Regions from separate parts of the Rhizobium sp. BK312 genome, predicted to be linked through region 4. Evidence: riboswitches for the same ligand, from Rfam matches in the RefSeq annotation. Region 4 holds a riboswitch; each other region holds the start of a gene.
What was found. Region 4 has a riboswitch for cobalamin ahead of cobU (bifunctional adenosylcobinamide kinase/adenosylcobinamide-phosphate guanylyltransferase). Riboswitches for the same ligand answer to the same signal wherever they lie in the genome.
Positions count from the first base shown of each region.

Region 1: it holds a riboswitch for cobalamin, as region 4 does, so the genes downstream of both, FHT85_RS13705 (ABC transporter substrate-binding protein) here and cobU (bifunctional adenosylcobinamide kinase/adenosylcobinamide-phosphate guanylyltransferase) in region 4, are expected to answer to the same signal.
Region 2: it holds a riboswitch for cobalamin, as region 4 does, so the genes downstream of both, FHT85_RS09510 (aromatic ring-hydroxylating oxygenase subunit alpha) here and cobU (bifunctional adenosylcobinamide kinase/adenosylcobinamide-phosphate guanylyltransferase) in region 4, are expected to answer to the same signal.
Region 3: it holds a riboswitch for cobalamin, as region 4 does, so the genes downstream of both, nrdH (glutaredoxin-like protein NrdH) here and cobU (bifunctional adenosylcobinamide kinase/adenosylcobinamide-phosphate guanylyltransferase) in region 4, are expected to answer to the same signal.

Region 1 covers NZ_JACHZP010000004.1:311,051-314,926, reverse strand. Annotated here, with positions in the region: gene FHT85_RS13710 (FecCD family ABC transporter permease) at 1-620, opposite strand, end outside; gene FHT85_RS13705 (ABC transporter substrate-binding protein) at 624-1,640, opposite strand; cobalamin riboswitch at 1,805-2,061, opposite strand; gene FHT85_RS13700 (GGDEF domain-containing protein) at 2,143-3,288, opposite strand; gene FHT85_RS13695 (hypothetical protein) at 3,453-3,857, shown strand.
Region 2 covers NZ_JACHZP010000003.1:192,954-196,829, reverse strand. Annotated here, with positions in the region: gene FHT85_RS09515 (hybrid-cluster NAD(P)-dependent oxidoreductase) at 1-263, opposite strand, end outside; gene FHT85_RS09510 (aromatic ring-hydroxylating oxygenase subunit alpha) at 266-1,510, opposite strand; cobalamin riboswitch at 1,607-1,811, opposite strand; gene FHT85_RS09505 (DUF6656 family protein) at 2,161-2,778, shown strand; gene FHT85_RS09500 (L-threonylcarbamoyladenylate synthase) at 2,838-3,812, shown strand; gene FHT85_RS09495 (FAD-binding oxidoreductase) at 3,846-3,876, shown strand, end outside.
Region 3 covers NZ_JACHZP010000007.1:282,021-285,896, reverse strand. Annotated here, with positions in the region: gene FHT85_RS21175 (hypothetical protein) at 9-299, shown strand; gene FHT85_RS21170 (DUF1269 domain-containing protein) at 354-896, shown strand; gene FHT85_RS21165 (FUSC family protein) at 1,121-2,218, shown strand; cobalamin riboswitch at 2,340-2,558, shown strand; gene nrdH (glutaredoxin-like protein NrdH) at 2,806-3,027, shown strand; gene nrdI (class Ib ribonucleoside-diphosphate reductase assembly flavoprotein NrdI) at 3,039-3,434, shown strand; gene nrdE (class 1b ribonucleoside-diphosphate reductase subunit alpha) at 3,521-3,876, shown strand, end outside.
Region 4 covers NZ_JACHZP010000001.1:303,893-307,768, reverse strand. Annotated here, with positions in the region: gene FHT85_RS01495 (chloride channel protein) at 1-882, opposite strand, end outside; cobalamin riboswitch at 1,063-1,462, shown strand; gene cobU (bifunctional adenosylcobinamide kinase/adenosylcobinamide-phosphate guanylyltransferase) at 1,603-2,127, shown strand; gene cobW (cobalamin biosynthesis protein CobW) at 2,133-3,182, shown strand; gene cobN (cobaltochelatase subunit CobN) at 3,192-3,876, shown strand, end outside.

The sequences.
Region 1 (3,876 bases), on a different contig from region 4:
ACGTCCGGCCAGCGCACGCCGCTCATGGAGCCGAGCAGCCAGAACATGACGCCCCTCGCCTGCTCCGCATTGGCCGAGGTGGTGACGATATAGGAGGTGAGCGCGTTGAAAAGCTGCGAACCGGCGACGCCGCATAGAATGATGCGCTCGCTCGTGCCGCCGACCCCGGCGGCAAGCAGGCCGACGAAAAGAAAGGCTGCAACCGCGCCGAGGAAAGCGCCGCCGGAAAGGCCGAGAATGCCATAGCCAAGACCGAGGATCATGATGCAGACCGCCCCGGTGGAGGCGCCGGCGGAAATCCCGAGCACAAAGGGTTCGGCGAGCGGATTGCGCAGCAACGCCTGCAAGACCACCCCGCTCAAGGCAAGCGACGCACCGGTGCTTGCAGCAACGAGCGCGCGGCTCAGGCGATAGTCCCAGACGATCCCCTGATGGATCCGGCTGAGTTCGAAGCTCGTTCCGAACAACCGGTTCGAAACGGCCTTTACTGTGGTCGACAGCGGGATCGAAATCTCGCCGATCGATACGGCGAGGCTGATCATGAAGGTCAGAAGAATGACGGCAGCCATGGCGAGCGCCAAGAGCGCCCACCATGTCCTGCGTTTTGCGGCGAGACCCATATCTTACAGCGCCAGGCCGAAGGACTTGATGCCCTTGGCCAATACTTCAATGCCGTCGATGGTGCGGATGGTCGGGTTCATCGACTGCGCATCCATCATGACAAAATGCTTGTTCTTAACGGCGTCGAGCTGGCTGGTGACTGGATCTTTTTCGAGGAAATCGACTTTGACCTTCGGATCGTCGGCCGCATAGCGGCGGCGGTCCATGGTGGCTATGACGATCACGGCCGGGTTGGCCTGCGAAATGGTTTCCCACCCGACCATCGGCCATTCTTCTTCCGTCGTCACCACGTTTCTGGCGCCGAGCGTCTTCAGGATATAGGCCGGCGCGCTGTTCTTGCCGGCGATATAGGCATCGCCATTGACCTCCTTGCTGGAGAACCAGAACACGATCGGAAGATCCTTGGCCTTGGCAGCGGCAATCGAAGCGACTGCATCCGCCTCGCGCTTTTTCAGATCCGCGATCAGGGCATCGCCACGATCCCTAACGTCGAAGATCTGCGAGAGCTCGACGATTTCCTGATAGACCAGATCCATCGTGAAAAGCTCCTTGCGCACACCATCGCCGCCATCGGTATTGACCTTGGCGACACAATCGGTCGGAGCAACATAGGTGTTGATCCCGAGTTCCGAAAATTGCTGGCGTGTGCCGACGGAACCCTGCGCGCCGACATGCCATTCGAATTCGGCAGCGACGAGATCCGGGGCCTTGCCAACGACGGATTCGAAGCTCGGATCGTTATCGGCAAGCCGCGGGATCTTGCTGTTGACCTCGGCATATTGCGGCAGAACCGGGCCGACCCAGACCGCCGTTCCGGCAATCTTGTCGGCAAGGCCGAGCGAAAAGAGGATTTCAGTCATGCCCTGGCCGATCGAAACGATCTTGGCCGGAGCCTTTTCAAAAGTGACCTTCTGACCGCAATTATCGATGGTGAGAGGATATTGGGTGGCGGCAAAACCGGAGCCGGCAAAACCGGTCAGCCCAAGTGCAAATGCAATGGTCGTCAAAAAATGGCGCATGAAAGGTCTCGATAGGATTAAGGAAACGGGGCGGCGTCAGCGCGATCGCGCTGAGAAAGACGGCCGCCGGCTGCGGAGATCCCAATCAAGGCCGATAGGTGTCGGATAATGTCGAAGGCGCAGGTCAATCATTCTCTGTCCTTTCCGAGCATCCCCGCCCGGCTGATTGGATCGTGATCGACGGCAGGTCTCCTGGCTTGCGGATATCTGACGATCATCGGCCTTCCCGCAAGCATGCTTGCAGTGGCGTGGCTCAAAGCCTCAGGAAGGAACCAGCAGGCTGGTCATTCCCGGATGATCGGCAATCCGCTTACAGTTGCGGGGGCAGCCACGGTCTAGGTCCCGCTTGGGTCATCCTCACCGTGTTCCCTATTAATCCCCGCGGAGTCTTCCTTGGGGAACCGTCACGTCCAGTTATTCCGGACTGCCCCGTTCCGTCAAGGACGCTTGGATAGAAATGAGACAGAGCACGCCATGCCCATGAGAAGGAAAGGCGGCGAGCCTATACGGCCTCCGCCAGTTCCACGCGATTTCTCCCGCCCGCCTTCGCGCGATAAAGCGCCTTGTCGGCGGCCTCAAGCACATGTTTGAAATCCGTCGTCGGTTCGAGGGAGCAGGCGATGCCGATGCTGACCGTGACATGGACGGCCTCCTGCTCGAACATCAGGGTTGTGTCCTCGATGTCCTTGCGAATTTTCTCCGCGACGGCAGCCGCAGCCCGCGTATCGGTGTTGGGCAGCAGCACGACGATCTCCTCACCGCCATAACGAGCGGCAATGTCGGTCTTGCGCACGGTTTGCCTGATGACGTCGGCCAATCGCGCCAGAACGGTGTCACCGAAGGAATGGCCCCAGCTGTCGTTGATCTTCTTGAAGTGATCGATATCGAGCATGATGATCGAGAAGGGGATACGCCGCATGCCCGCTTCCTTGCTGCATCGATCGCCTTCGCGCTGCAGCACCCGGCGGTTGGGAAGCCTTGTCAGCGGATCGAGGCTCGCTTCATTCTCCAGCGCGCGCTGGATGCCAATGCGATATTGCTCCCGCTGCAAGAGATCCGACAACAGCATGACACCGAGGATATTGACGATCGTTACCGGAAGTGTTGCCGAGATAAGAAGGGCGCGCGCAACCGCCCACGGAAAAAGGAAAACAACCACAATGGATGAACAGGTCGCCAGACCGAACAGAGCCGATCGCCGCCATCCCGTGCCGGTCCATTGCCGCGGCAGCAGAGTGAGTACATAGCCGGCGATTGCAACGATCACGATGCCGGCCACGCCGACCACCGCGCCCATGCCGCCCACCATGTACCGAAACAGCGCCATCATCGCCGCAGCGACAATGGTTCCCAAAAGGCCGCCATAGATTGGCGTAAGGACAAGGAGGATCGACCGGCCATCCTGGATCACACCTGGCATCCATTGGATGGGATCGCCCATGGACAGGATGCCGACCAGCCCGAACAACAGCCCGACGGCCACGGATTTCAAAGCGCCGCGCTCGACGATACGGATGACCCAGGAATAGGCATAGACAATAATCGCCACCTGGCCGAGGACACGTATTAGCGAGATCAGATGTGTTTCGACTTCCATGGCGATTCCCAGTCTTCGCAACGCGCCGCGATAGATGAGCTGCGGCGGCATGGTCGAAGTCCTTACGAGATACCATGCGATCTCTAAAAATAGTTTATATGCTTCTCATCGATCGGCACTGCGGCGGCATCGCGGCACGAATTGACGCATTGCGCTTGTGATAGGCCTGCCCTATGACTGAAACCTTATCCGCGAATGCGGTGGTGGGGACAAGCATGCGGAAGACGATTTCGCGAACATTTCAGTGGAGCGCGCGCATTCTTTGCGCCGTTGCGCTGTTGCTCGTCGGCTTCGCCCATCAACCGATCGTCGCAACCGCGGACGAAATATCCCCGATCGAGCTTGCCCAGTACCGGCTTCCGGATGGCTCCCTGCCCGTCCTTTGCATCACCTACAAGGATGCCGACGGCAAGGTGCATGGGAAAGCCTACGCACCCGGATGCGAGGCATGCCGGATTGCGTCCGCCGCGATGCTGCCGGGGCCTCCTACCGACATTTGTGGGCGCCTTGCCTCTCCGCGTGGAGAGACGGTCGTCGCACGATCGGAGGCGTTCCACCGCCAGCTTTATCCGCCGAATACAGGCCCGAGAGCACCACCCCTCCCCGACATCGTTGGCTGAACCGGCATTGCGGCTTTCG
Region 2 (3,876 bases), on a different contig from region 4:
GTCACGGCGACCGAGAAGGGCCGCGACGGCGTGGACGACAGCGTATAGGTGCGCATGACCGGCTCCGGAGCCGCCGGCAGCTCCAGCGTCACGAACTGGCCCGGCAGATAGCGGAACCAGTTGTCCTTATCGGACCCGAAGGTGAAGGTCATCACATCGGGCGCTTCGGGCGTGACTGAGAGACATTCGAGCAGATGCTGCCTGTCGCTCCAAGGCTGCATTTGGTCGAGATGGCGATGCGGAAGGGAGACGGCCATGTTCATGCTCAGGCAACCGCCGACAGCTTGGCCTGGTCGCCTTGCAGCCGGTTGATCATGAAAGTCGTGTACCATTCGACGAACTGCATGACGCCGCCTTCATGGATTTCCGAATAGGGACCGGGCTCATAGGCAGGCGAGCGGATGCCGAAGGCATTTTCCTCGACGATCCGGCGGTCCTGATCGTTGGTTTCGGTCCAGACGTGCGTCAGTTCCTCGAGATTGTAGTCGACGCCTTCGACCGCATCCTTGTGAACGAGCCACTTCGTGGTGACGGCGGTTTCCTCGGCGCTGATCGGCAGGACACGGAAGGAAATCGCGTGGTCGCCGAGCATGTGGTTCCATGTCGTCGGATAGTGGAAGAGCAGCATGGTGCCGATGCCGTTGATCGTCACGTCGGGCGAGAGCGGCCGCCTGACGGCATTCTGGCCGGACATGGTGTAGCTTTCGGCGCCTTCGATCAGCGGCATGCGGGCGGTGCGGAACTGTCCGTCAGGAGAGATCTTGAATTCGCTCGGCAGGCCTGCGGCTTCGCAGCGCGCCCAGTGCTCGGTGATGACGGGATCGCTCATCGCGCCCTGCACGCCGGTAACCGTCGGAGCTTCCGGGAAGGTGCGGCAGAGTTCGGGGTGATTGGCCGCACAGTGATAGCACTCGCGGTTGTTTTCCCAGACGAGCTTCCAGTTGCCCTTTTCGATGATCGTGCTCTGGAAGGCGACCTTGGCTTCGCTGATGCGATGCGGGGCCATGTAGGGCTCGACCGTGGCGCGAACCGGCGCGAAATCGGGAGCGTTCTGCGCGAGGCAGATGAAGATGTAGCCGCCGACACTTTCGCAGTGAACCGGCTTCAGCGAATACTGGCTCTTGTCGAAATCCTCGGCCATCTGTCGGGCAAAGAGTAGCGAGCCGTCGAGTTCGTAGGTCCATTGGTGATACGGGCAGACGAGCTTTGCCGACGATCCGCGCTCGGTCGTGCAGACGCGCGAGCCGCGGTGACGGCAGCTATTGTGGAAGGCGCGGATGACCTGATCGCGGCCACGGACGATGACGACGGGATAATCACCGATCTGGACGGTGAAGTAATTGCCCGCACGCGGCACTTCGCAATCATGGCCGATGAACAGCCAGTCGCGATAGTAGATCGTCTCCATGTCGAGCTTGAAGTATTCCGGATCAGTGTAGAAGGGTTGCTCCAGGCTGAAACCCGTCCGGTGGTTCTTCAGTTGCCGCAGAACTTTGCTGCCGATATCCATTTGCCTATCCTTGCGCAATACCGGAAGACGAGCAGAGGACATGCAAGGCCGTTGGGAACGGCCGAAAGCAATCCCCCGACCGCCCGCCGCGGTCAGTAAACCATATGTGCCCAAGGCTGGTTTCCGGGCTCTGGAGCGGCCCTGTTGCCAGGACCCCATGGCACCTTCCCAGACCAATCGGCCCAGTGGCTTTATCCGCCATGCCTCACTCCACCACCGTTGCGGGGGCAGCGCCGGATTTTGACCGGCTTCCCAATTCTCCGTCTCCCTAGCAGACGGCACCTTGAGATTGATATCATCATAGCTCTCGGCCGCGTCTGCCGCTGCGCTGCAATGCGACATCGGCTTCGAATTTGACGACAGGTGAAACCGGACGATAGGACGGTTGCATAGCGTGAGAATATTGACAGGCAATTCAATTACTTGGGCGCTTGCATCGGAGATGGTCAAAGCATCGCATATCCATTCCGCCAATGACGCTTTATCCTGATTGCGACAGGTCAGCGAATGGCCGGCAATCAGGGGAACAATTGGGCGGCAGAAAGCGCCAACGGAGCCGCTATCGGGGCGCCTTCAATCCGGCACGATCAAGCTCGGCTCAAGCTCCGTGGTTCATCATATCGCCAAAGAGTTTTATAGCGAGATCCGGCATGGCCAAACTCAGATATTTCGACGCTGGGAAGCCCGCCGAGCCCGAACCGGCGCAGCCGGTATCGACGACGGGGTACACCGAATTCCTGCGCACCGGCCGTATCAACCGCAACAGGCCGCATTGGCTGGCGGAAGAGCGGGAATACCTCACCCACGAACAGGTGGCCGAACATACGGCGCTGAAGCTCAGGGACGCCGGCGAGAAGACCCACGACCGGCTCAACAATTTCCATAGGTCCATCCGCTTCCCGAAGCTCATCTTTCATCACACGCTGAAGGACACGCCGCATCTCGGCTATTGCCACGTGACCGCGGCGCGGACGCAGTTCGCGCATTATGAGGACGTGAACTGGGCTTTCTATATCGCCAACTTCTTCGCCCGGATCGGCCAGGAAGAGAACTTCTTCGAAGACATCAGCCTCAAATATTCGCGGATGTATTTCGCCGTCGCGATCCATCCGGACAAGGACACGGAAGACAAGAAGCTGACGATCAATCGCGACGTCAGAGGCAACGGCGTGCTGTTCCACACCCACGATCCGCAGATCGCCATCCGCAATGTTCTTCTCCTCGGCGCCCGCAACGAGCAGCTCCGCGACATCATTCGCCAGCTTTGACGATTGATCCGAAAACTCGAAGAGCATAAGAAACGGCCTGAACTGCAAGCAGGCAGGCCATGGCACGACACATAGACATTCTCGAACATCCGCAAATGGCAATAGAAGTGGCGACGGCGACCCTTGCCGAGGGTCTGCCGATCGGGCTGCCGACGGAGACGGTCTACGGGCTTGCCGCCGATGCCACTAATCCCGCCGCCATTACCCGGATCTACGAGACGAAGGGCCGGCCGCGCTTCAATCCGTTGATTTGCCATATGAGCGATCTCGCCATGGCCGAGCGCTATGCGATCTTCGACCCCATCTCGCGCAAGCTCGCGGAAGCCTTCTGGCCCGGGCCGCTGACGCTGGTGCTGCCGCTCCAGCCCGATAGCGGCATTCATCCGCTGGCAACCGCCGGCCTCGACACGGTCGGCATCCGCGTGCCCCAGGGCTTTGCCGGCGAGCTGATCCGCGCCTTTGATCGGCCGCTTGCAGCACCGAGCGCCAATACCTCGGGCAAGATCAGCGCCACCAGCGCCGATCATGTGGACGACGATCTCGGAGAGCGGATCACGCTCATCCTCGACGCCGGGGCTTCGGTCGTCGGCGTGGAGTCGACCATCGTCAAGGTTGAGGATGGCGAGATGCGCCTGCTGCGGCCCGGCGGGCTGGCGGCAAGCGAGATCGAGCGGGTGGCCGGCAAGGCACTGAAGCGCAAGAAGAAGGCTTCCGCTGCCATCGAGGCGCCAGGCATGCTTGCTTCGCATTATGCGCCGGGAGCGGCGGTGCGGCTCGACGCCACCGAGGTTTCCGCAAGCGAGGCCCTGATTCGCTTCGGCACGCCAAACATTCCCGGCAGTGAGAACGCCGTTGCCGTGCTGGATCTGAGCGCCAGCGGCGATCTTTCGGAAGCTGCCGCAAACCTTTTCGACTTCATGAAGCGCGCCGATGCCACCGGTGCAACGACAATTGCCTTTTCGCATATTCCCGACGAGGGCCTCGGCGAGGCTATCAACGACCGGCTGCGCCGCGCGGCCGCGCCCAGAGACTAAACCGGCCCGACACCATCAGGCAAAGGAAACGCCATGAGCAGCTCCGCCTCCTCTTCCGACCTCC
Region 3 (3,876 bases), on a different contig from region 4:
TGACCAAAATGGAAGGAAGAACAAAAAGCATCGAGGAACTCAGCGTCGAAGAGCGCGAGGAAATTCTCATCGATGTTGCGAAGACATTGGAAGGCAATGCACGCGAGGCCCTCGTCGAAGGCAACAAGCAATTCGCCATCCTGTCCACCAACATGGCGGAAGCAATCCGCGTCAATGCAGACGAGCTTGCCCGCGACGATCCGGAAAATGCCGAACGGCTTTTGCAACAGGCTGTCGCAATGATCTCGCAGTTCAATGCTACTCATCCTTACCGATTGGTCAGCACGGCTGTTCACTAAGGGGCTCCACGCCTCACTTCTCGTTTCGACAACAGGAACTCCCGGAGGATTTCGATGTCAGAACTTATTGTGCTTGGTTTCGATGATGCCGACAAAGCGGACGCTGTCCTGAACCGCCTCGTTCAGCTCGAAAAAGAATATCTGATCGATCTGGAGGATGCCGTCATCGCCGTTCGTGATGAATCCGGCAAGGTTCGTCTCAAGCAGAGTGTCAATCTGACGGCGGCAGGCGCCGCAAGCGGTGGTCTTTCGGGCGCTCTCTGGGGTTCGCTCGTTGGTCTGCTTTTCCTCAATCCTCTTGCTGGGCTCGTCGTCGGCGGCGCAATCGGTGCCGGCTCCGGCGCTCTTGCCGGATCGATGGCCGATTACGGTATCGACGACGATCTCATGAAGCGTCTGGCCGAAACCATTCCGGCGAAGAGTTCCGCGCTTTTCCTCCTGATCCGCAAGGTTCAGCCGGAAAAGGTGCTTGCCGAATTCAAGGGCGAACATGCGCGATTGCTACGCACCTCGCTATCGCCCGAGCAGGAGGCGCGGCTGCGCCAGGTGCTTGTCGACGAGACCTCACCGGCGCCTGAAGCTTCCGCCACCGTCTGAACGTAAATCCGATCTCTACTCCTATCGGCGGCGGCGGCTGTGCTTTCGTCCGGGAAGCACGGGGCTCAGGGATTGAACGGCGCGCTCGCCATTGCCTGCGCGCCTTCCCTAATCGCGCAAATACTGCCATTGTAGGTCATGCGGTCATTCACTAGCGGCAGCAGGGAGAGGGCAAGCCCCGGACGGCCATTGTCAGCACACGTTTCCAGGCGAAAACTTGCGCGATGACCGATCCTGTAATTCGTCAAAGCCAGCTGCCGTCAAAACCCAAAACATCGCTGATTCAGACCAAACGCGCGGCGCTGCAGGCGCTAAGGGTCATGATCGCGTGCACGATCACCTACGCCATTTCACAGCATCTCCATCTCCAGCAGGGCTATTGGGCCGTCTTCACGGTACTGATCGTCATGCAGGCGTCGGTGGGCGCGACCGCTGGAGCGGCTTTCGACCGGCTGGTTGCGACAGTCGCAGGCGCCGTGCTCGGAGGTGTTGCGGTATTCGTCACGCCGCAGGAGCCGCTTGCGATTGGCATTGCCCTGATCTGCGTCGTCGGCGTTTCAAGTTTCGCGGCGGTGCGCGTGCCTCGTCTGCGCAATGCCGGACTGACGGCCGCGATCGTCATGCTGACACATTCCGCCGCCGTTCCCGTCGAGATTTTCGTGATCGATCGCATTGCCGAAATTACCCTGGGCGGTGTCGTCGGCGTGCTCGCCAGCCTGTTCATCCTGCCGACGCGCTCGCGGACTATGGTTTTGGATCGCTTCGGGTCGGCACTCGATGTCATGGCGCAGATCTTGCGAAGGCTTGCAGTCGGGGTCGAAAAGGGCGAGCCTGTATCGGCCACCGAGGCAAATATCGCCCTGCGTCAGTCCTTGATGGCGACGGAAGCGCTTTTGACCGACGCGCAGCGCGAGCGCGCTTTCTGGCTGACACGACAGGGAATTTCGGAGGCCATTCCCCGTTCGCTCTGGCGCATCCGCAACGACATGACCTATCTCAGCCACATCGTGGAAACACCTTTCCCGCCGGCGATTGTCGAAGCGATCGGGCCGCAGGCAGGCGGAATGCTGGAGGCACAGGCCCGCTTTGCGGAGACATGCGGCCGGGCGTTGCGTGCCGGTGGTGAAATCGATCCGGATGTGCTTTCGGCAGGCGACGCGGCTTTCGACGCCGCGTTTAGCACTCTTCAGACTTCGGAGGCTGCCCAGTCGATGGGATTTAGCGAAACGGGCCGGTTGTTCGGTCTCGATTTCACATTGCGACGCATGCGCCAGAATTTTCTCGATCTCGCCGACCGCATCCGCGAAAGCAACGTCAATTGAAAGGCTCCAGCCTGTTTTTGGCCAGTCCCAAGTCTCTGCGTTGGGTGCGATGGTCGACATCCATCAACATGGAAATCCGATTGAGGCTGTCGAAGCAGTTGACGCAATTTTAACCGAGGATACTATATATAGTGTTCGAGGTTCTTCTGATTCGCAAGGATTGGAGGCTAAGATGGGAATCCGGTCGGCGAGCATGATGATTGCCAAGCCGGAGCTGCCCCCGCAACTGTGAGCGGCGAGCATTCGTTTGATGACGTCACTGAGGCCTTGTGTCTTGGGAAGGCAGGACGAATGTTATGACCCGCGAGCCAGGAGACCTGCCTTGAGCAATAACGTCCACGGGCGGGGTGTCCGACTGGCGAGCGATGGTTCATGCGGCAGGATCGCCGTCATCGCTTCCTTGAAGACCCCGCATGAATAACTTCGGGGTGAATCCATGTTCTTGAGTATTCATAGTCGCCCGCGCGAATGACGGCCGCTGAAATGCGTCCGGCCGCCGGCTAGGCTTGCCTCCACTTTTCACCCGCCGAGCGGGCATCATCCGATGCTCGAGCGATTTTCTGTGCCCATCCATACGAGGATACCTCATGAGCATTACCGTCTACAGCAAACCCGCCTGCGTCCAGTGCACGGCAACCACCCGCGCGCTTGATCGCCAAGGCATCGACTACACCATCGTCGACGTATCGACCGATGCCGCCGCCTATGAGCTGGTGCAAGGTCTCGGCTATCGTCAGGTTCCGGTTGTTGTCGCCGGGGAACTGCATTGGGCCGGCTTCCGTCCCGACATGATCAGCACCCTCGCTTAAGGATCCGGGCGGTGGGCGAGATCGTCTATTTCTCCAGCCGATCGGAAAATACCCATCGCTTCGTTGTCAAGCTCGCATTGCCGGCTGCTCGTATCCCGCTTGTCGCGGGCGACGAGTTTCGTGCGACCTCGCCCTACGTTCTGATCGTCCCGACCTATTGCGGCGAAGGCGGAAAGGGGGCCGTGCCCAAGCAGGTGATCCGCTTCCTCAACGATGCGGGCAACCGTTCGAACATCCGCGGAGTCATCGCCGCGGGCAACAGCAACTTCGGCGCGACCTATGGGATCGCCGGCGACATCATCTCTGCCAGATGCCAGGTGCCGTATCTCTATCGGTTCGAACTTCTGGGCACGGATGAGGATGTCGCCAATGTCAGACACGGATTGGAACGATTTTGGACACGCTAAGCTCTTCTTTGTCGCGGGATTCGGGCGAAAAAACGCAGAGCACTTTTTCTGCTCCCACGAATGATCGGCCAGCCAAGGCCGCGGAAATGGCCTTGGATTATCACGCACTGAACGCCATGCTGAACCTCTATGACGAGCACGGAAAAATCCAGCTCGACAAGGATCGCATGGCGGCCAAGCAGTACTTTCTCCAGCACGTCAATCAGAACACGGTCTTCTTCCATAACCTGAGGGAAAAGCTCGATTACCTGGTGACGGAAGGCTACTACGAACAGGAGGTGCTGGATCAATATTCCTTCAATTTCGTGCGCGATCTCTTCGATCACGCCTATGCGAAGAAGTTCCGTTTCCCGACTTTCCTCGGCGCCTTCAAATACTACACCAGCTACACGCTGAAGACCTTCGATGGAAAACGTTATCTCGAGCGTTATGAAGACCGCAT
Region 4 (3,876 bases):
CAAGCCGCCAAGTGCAGGGCGGAAAGGCGGCGCGATCGAGCTTTTGCGCGCCAGTTCCTCGACCCATGCGACGCCCTGCATGATCAGGATGCCGATACCGGCGCAGAAGGCACCGAGCAGAATGGCCGGAAGATAATCCGCCGGAACGATCGCCCCGAAATGATCGATATCGATGGCGAAGTCGTCGCCGGCAAGCAGTCTTGCGATCATGGTCGAGATCAGCGCCGAAACGACGACAGGTGTCAGGGTCACGATCGAATAGCTGCCGATGATCAGCTCGAAGGCGTAGAAGGCGCCGGTGAGCGGCGCATTGAATGCTGCGGCGATGGCGCCGGCCGCGCCGCAGCCGACGAGCATGCGCAGATCCGCGCGGCGCATCTGCATCTTGTAGCCGAATTTGGAGGCAATGCCGGCGGCAATCTGTGTGTAACCTGCTTCAAGCCCGACAGACGCGCCGAATCCATTCGAGATCAGGTTCTGCACGGCAACGATGATACTGTCGGTGAGCGACATGCGACCGCCGTGCAGCGCATTGGCTTCGATCGGGTCGACCATCGGCTTTTTGCGCGTGCGGGACAATATGTAGAGCAGGATGCCGAGAATGATGCCGCCTGCGATCGGTGCGATGAACACTACCGATTTGTCCCGAATTGCCATCGCCGCCGAACTCAAGCGTTCGTAGTCGGTTATGCCATAGATGACGCTGTGAAGTTTGCGCGAGATATAGCTCATCGCCGTCACCGCACAGCCGGATACAATGCCTACCAGCGCCCCGGCGAAGACAAGTCCCAATTCGCCACGGCGCAGCAATGCCCTGAAGCGACCGAGATCGAATAGGGCCGAGAAGACGCCGAGGCGTCGCGGTTGGAATTTCTGCAGCATGGGAAACGGACGATACGTTTTACTCGAATGTGAGAGCTTACCCTCTATAAACTCCTAACATCAAAGAAATACGGCAAAAAAGCCGCTGGTTTCATGGGAATTTTCAGCCGATTTCGCAATCGGGACGGCGCAGGTCGCATCCATGCCCTTGATTGACTTGACGTAAGTGAAAGCCTAATCATTGCCGGCATAACGAATGGTTCCCGAGCGGCGATCTGCCGCATGGGATGAAAAGGGAATGTGGAGGGACGGACCCAATCCGGGCGTTCTCATCACAGCCGACCCCGCGACTGTAGAGCGGTCAGGGTCTTTCGTTCGGTTTGAAACCTATTCCATCGATGGTTCGCATGGGGCGAACGGGGCGGGACAGGCTCAAGTCGAAAAAGCCACTGGCGTGGCATCATGATCAACCGGGGCTGGACGCCTCCAATTCTACGAATCGTCCGCCTTTTCATGATGGACTGCCGGGAAGGCGAGAAAGATCCGCTTGTGCACGATTGGGGGCGACCGGTTTCGGTCCGCCCCCGTCGCGGCGCCTTATCCGCGAGCCAGGAGACCTGCCATGCGTGCCAGGCACAAAGCCTATTATGGAACGTCAGTTCCGCTGCCAGCACGGAGGTTGTCATGGCGCAAGACGAGTTTTCGGCGTGTCGGCGCCCGTTTTCCGGTTCCAGCGATGTGCTGCCGACCCTCGCTTCCGCGTGGGAGCGGGCATAGCGTATGTCGTCTTCGACTTCCCGAGCAGTCTTCGTCCTTGGGGGCGCGCGTTCCGGCAAATCCAGGTTTGCCGAATCCCTGGTTTCGGACACGGGTCTTGAACGTCACTATGTGGCGACAGGGCAGGCATGGGACGACGAGATGCGCGAGCGCATCGCGAAGCATCGTGCCGACCGCGGCGACCTTTGGCAAACGCATGAGGAGCCGATCGATCTTGTCGGGCAGCTTGCCGCCATTGACGCCGAGGGGCGGGCAGTGCTTGTCGACTGCCTGACGCTATGGGTCACCAATCTGATGATGGCCGAGCGTGACATGGCGGCGGAGTTTGCCGCCCTGACCGCATTTCTGCCGACTGCGCGATCAAGGCTTGTTCTCGTCTCCAACGAAGTGGGCTTGGGAATCGTGCCAGAAAATCGCATGGCGCGCGAATTTCGCGATCATGCCGGCCGTCTGCACCAAATGGTCGCAGCGGCAAGTGCCGAAGTCTATTTTATCGCAGCGGGCCTGCCGCTGAAAATGAAGGGTTGATGCATATGAACCAGGAAAAGATTCCCGCCACCGTCATCACCGGCTTCCTCGGAGCCGGCAAGACGACGATGATCCGCAACCTCCTGCAGAATGCCGGCGGTAAGAAGATCGCGCTGATCATCAACGAATTCGGCGATCTCGGCGTCGACGGCGACGTGCTGAAGGGCTGCGGCGCGGAGAACTGCACTGAGGATGATATCATCGAGCTGACCAACGGCTGCATCTGCTGCACCGTGGCCGACGACTTTATTCCAACCATGACGAAGCTTCTGGAGCGAGATGCGCGCCCCGACCACATCGTCATCGAAACGTCAGGCCTTGCTCTGCCGCAGCCGCTGGTCGCTGCCTTCAACTGGCCCGACATCCGCACCCACGTCACCGTCGACGGCGTCATCACCGTCGTCGATAGCGCCGCCGTCGCCGCCGGCCGTTTCGCCGACGACCACGACGCCGTCGAGGCTGCCCGCGTCGAGGATGATTCGCTCGACCACGAAAGCCCCATCGAGGAGCTTTTTGAGGACCAACTGACCTGCGCAGATCTGATCGTGCTCAACAAGACCGACCTGATCGATATCGACGGTCTCGGCCGTGTCCGCGCCGAAGTTGCCTCACGCACCAGCCGCAAGCCGACGATCATCGAAGCGAAGAACGGCGATGTGCCGGCCGCCATCCTGCTTGGCCTCGGAATCGGCACGGAAGACGATATCGTCAACCGCAAATCCCATCACGAGCTGGAGCATGAGGACGGCACGCCGCACGACCACGACGAATTCGACAGCTTCGTCGTCGAACTTGGCCCGATCGCCGATCCGGCAGCCTTCGTCGATGCGCTGAAGGGCGTGATTGCCGAGCATGACGTGCTGCGTCTCAAGGGCTTCGTCGATGTTCCCGGCAAACCCATGCGCCTGCAGGTGCAGGCCGTCGGCAGCCGCGTCGACACCTATTTCGATCGCGCCTGGACACCGGGCGAAGCCCGCGCGACCCGGCTCGTGGTGATCGGTCTGCACGAGATGGACGAGACGATCGTGCGCAAGGCGATTGAGGCGCTGGCCTAAGGGAAATCCATGCATCTCCTCCTGGCACAGAAGGGAACGATCAGCGACGGCGAAGAGGCGATCGACCTTGGGCAGTCGCCCGGCGATATCCTCTTTCTGTCGGCTGCCGATACCGAGCTTGCGGCGATTGCCGCGGCGCATGGTGAGGGCGACCGTTCCCTTCGGCTTGCAAGCCTGATGAGCCTCAAGCATCCGATGTCCGTCGATACCTATGTCGACAGGACAGCGCGGCATGCGAAGCTCATCATCGTGCGGGCGCTGGGAGGGGCGAGTTACTTCCATTATGCTCTGGAAGCGCTGCATGCCTGCGCGGCGCGCCAGGGCGCCTTGATTGCGGTGTTGCCGGGGGATTCGAAGCCGGATCCCGGGCTGACGCCATTCTCCAACGTTGCGCTCGATGATCTCAACGCGCTCTGGTCCTATCTGATCGAGGGTGGGGAGGCGAATTCCCGGGCGTTTCTCGCTTACGCCGAGGCGATGCTTTCGGGCACGGAAAAACCGATACCCGCCGTGCCCTTGATGAAGGCCGGCATTTGGTGGCCGGGCAGGGGCGTGATCGGCGTCGAGGAGTGGAGGGGGCTCGAAATCGAATGGAGAGCTTGGCCCTCACCCCAGCCCTCTCCCCGTATTGACGGGGAGAGGGGGCATATCGAGGCCACGGCTCCCCCTTCGCCCCGCTTGCGGGGAGAAGGTG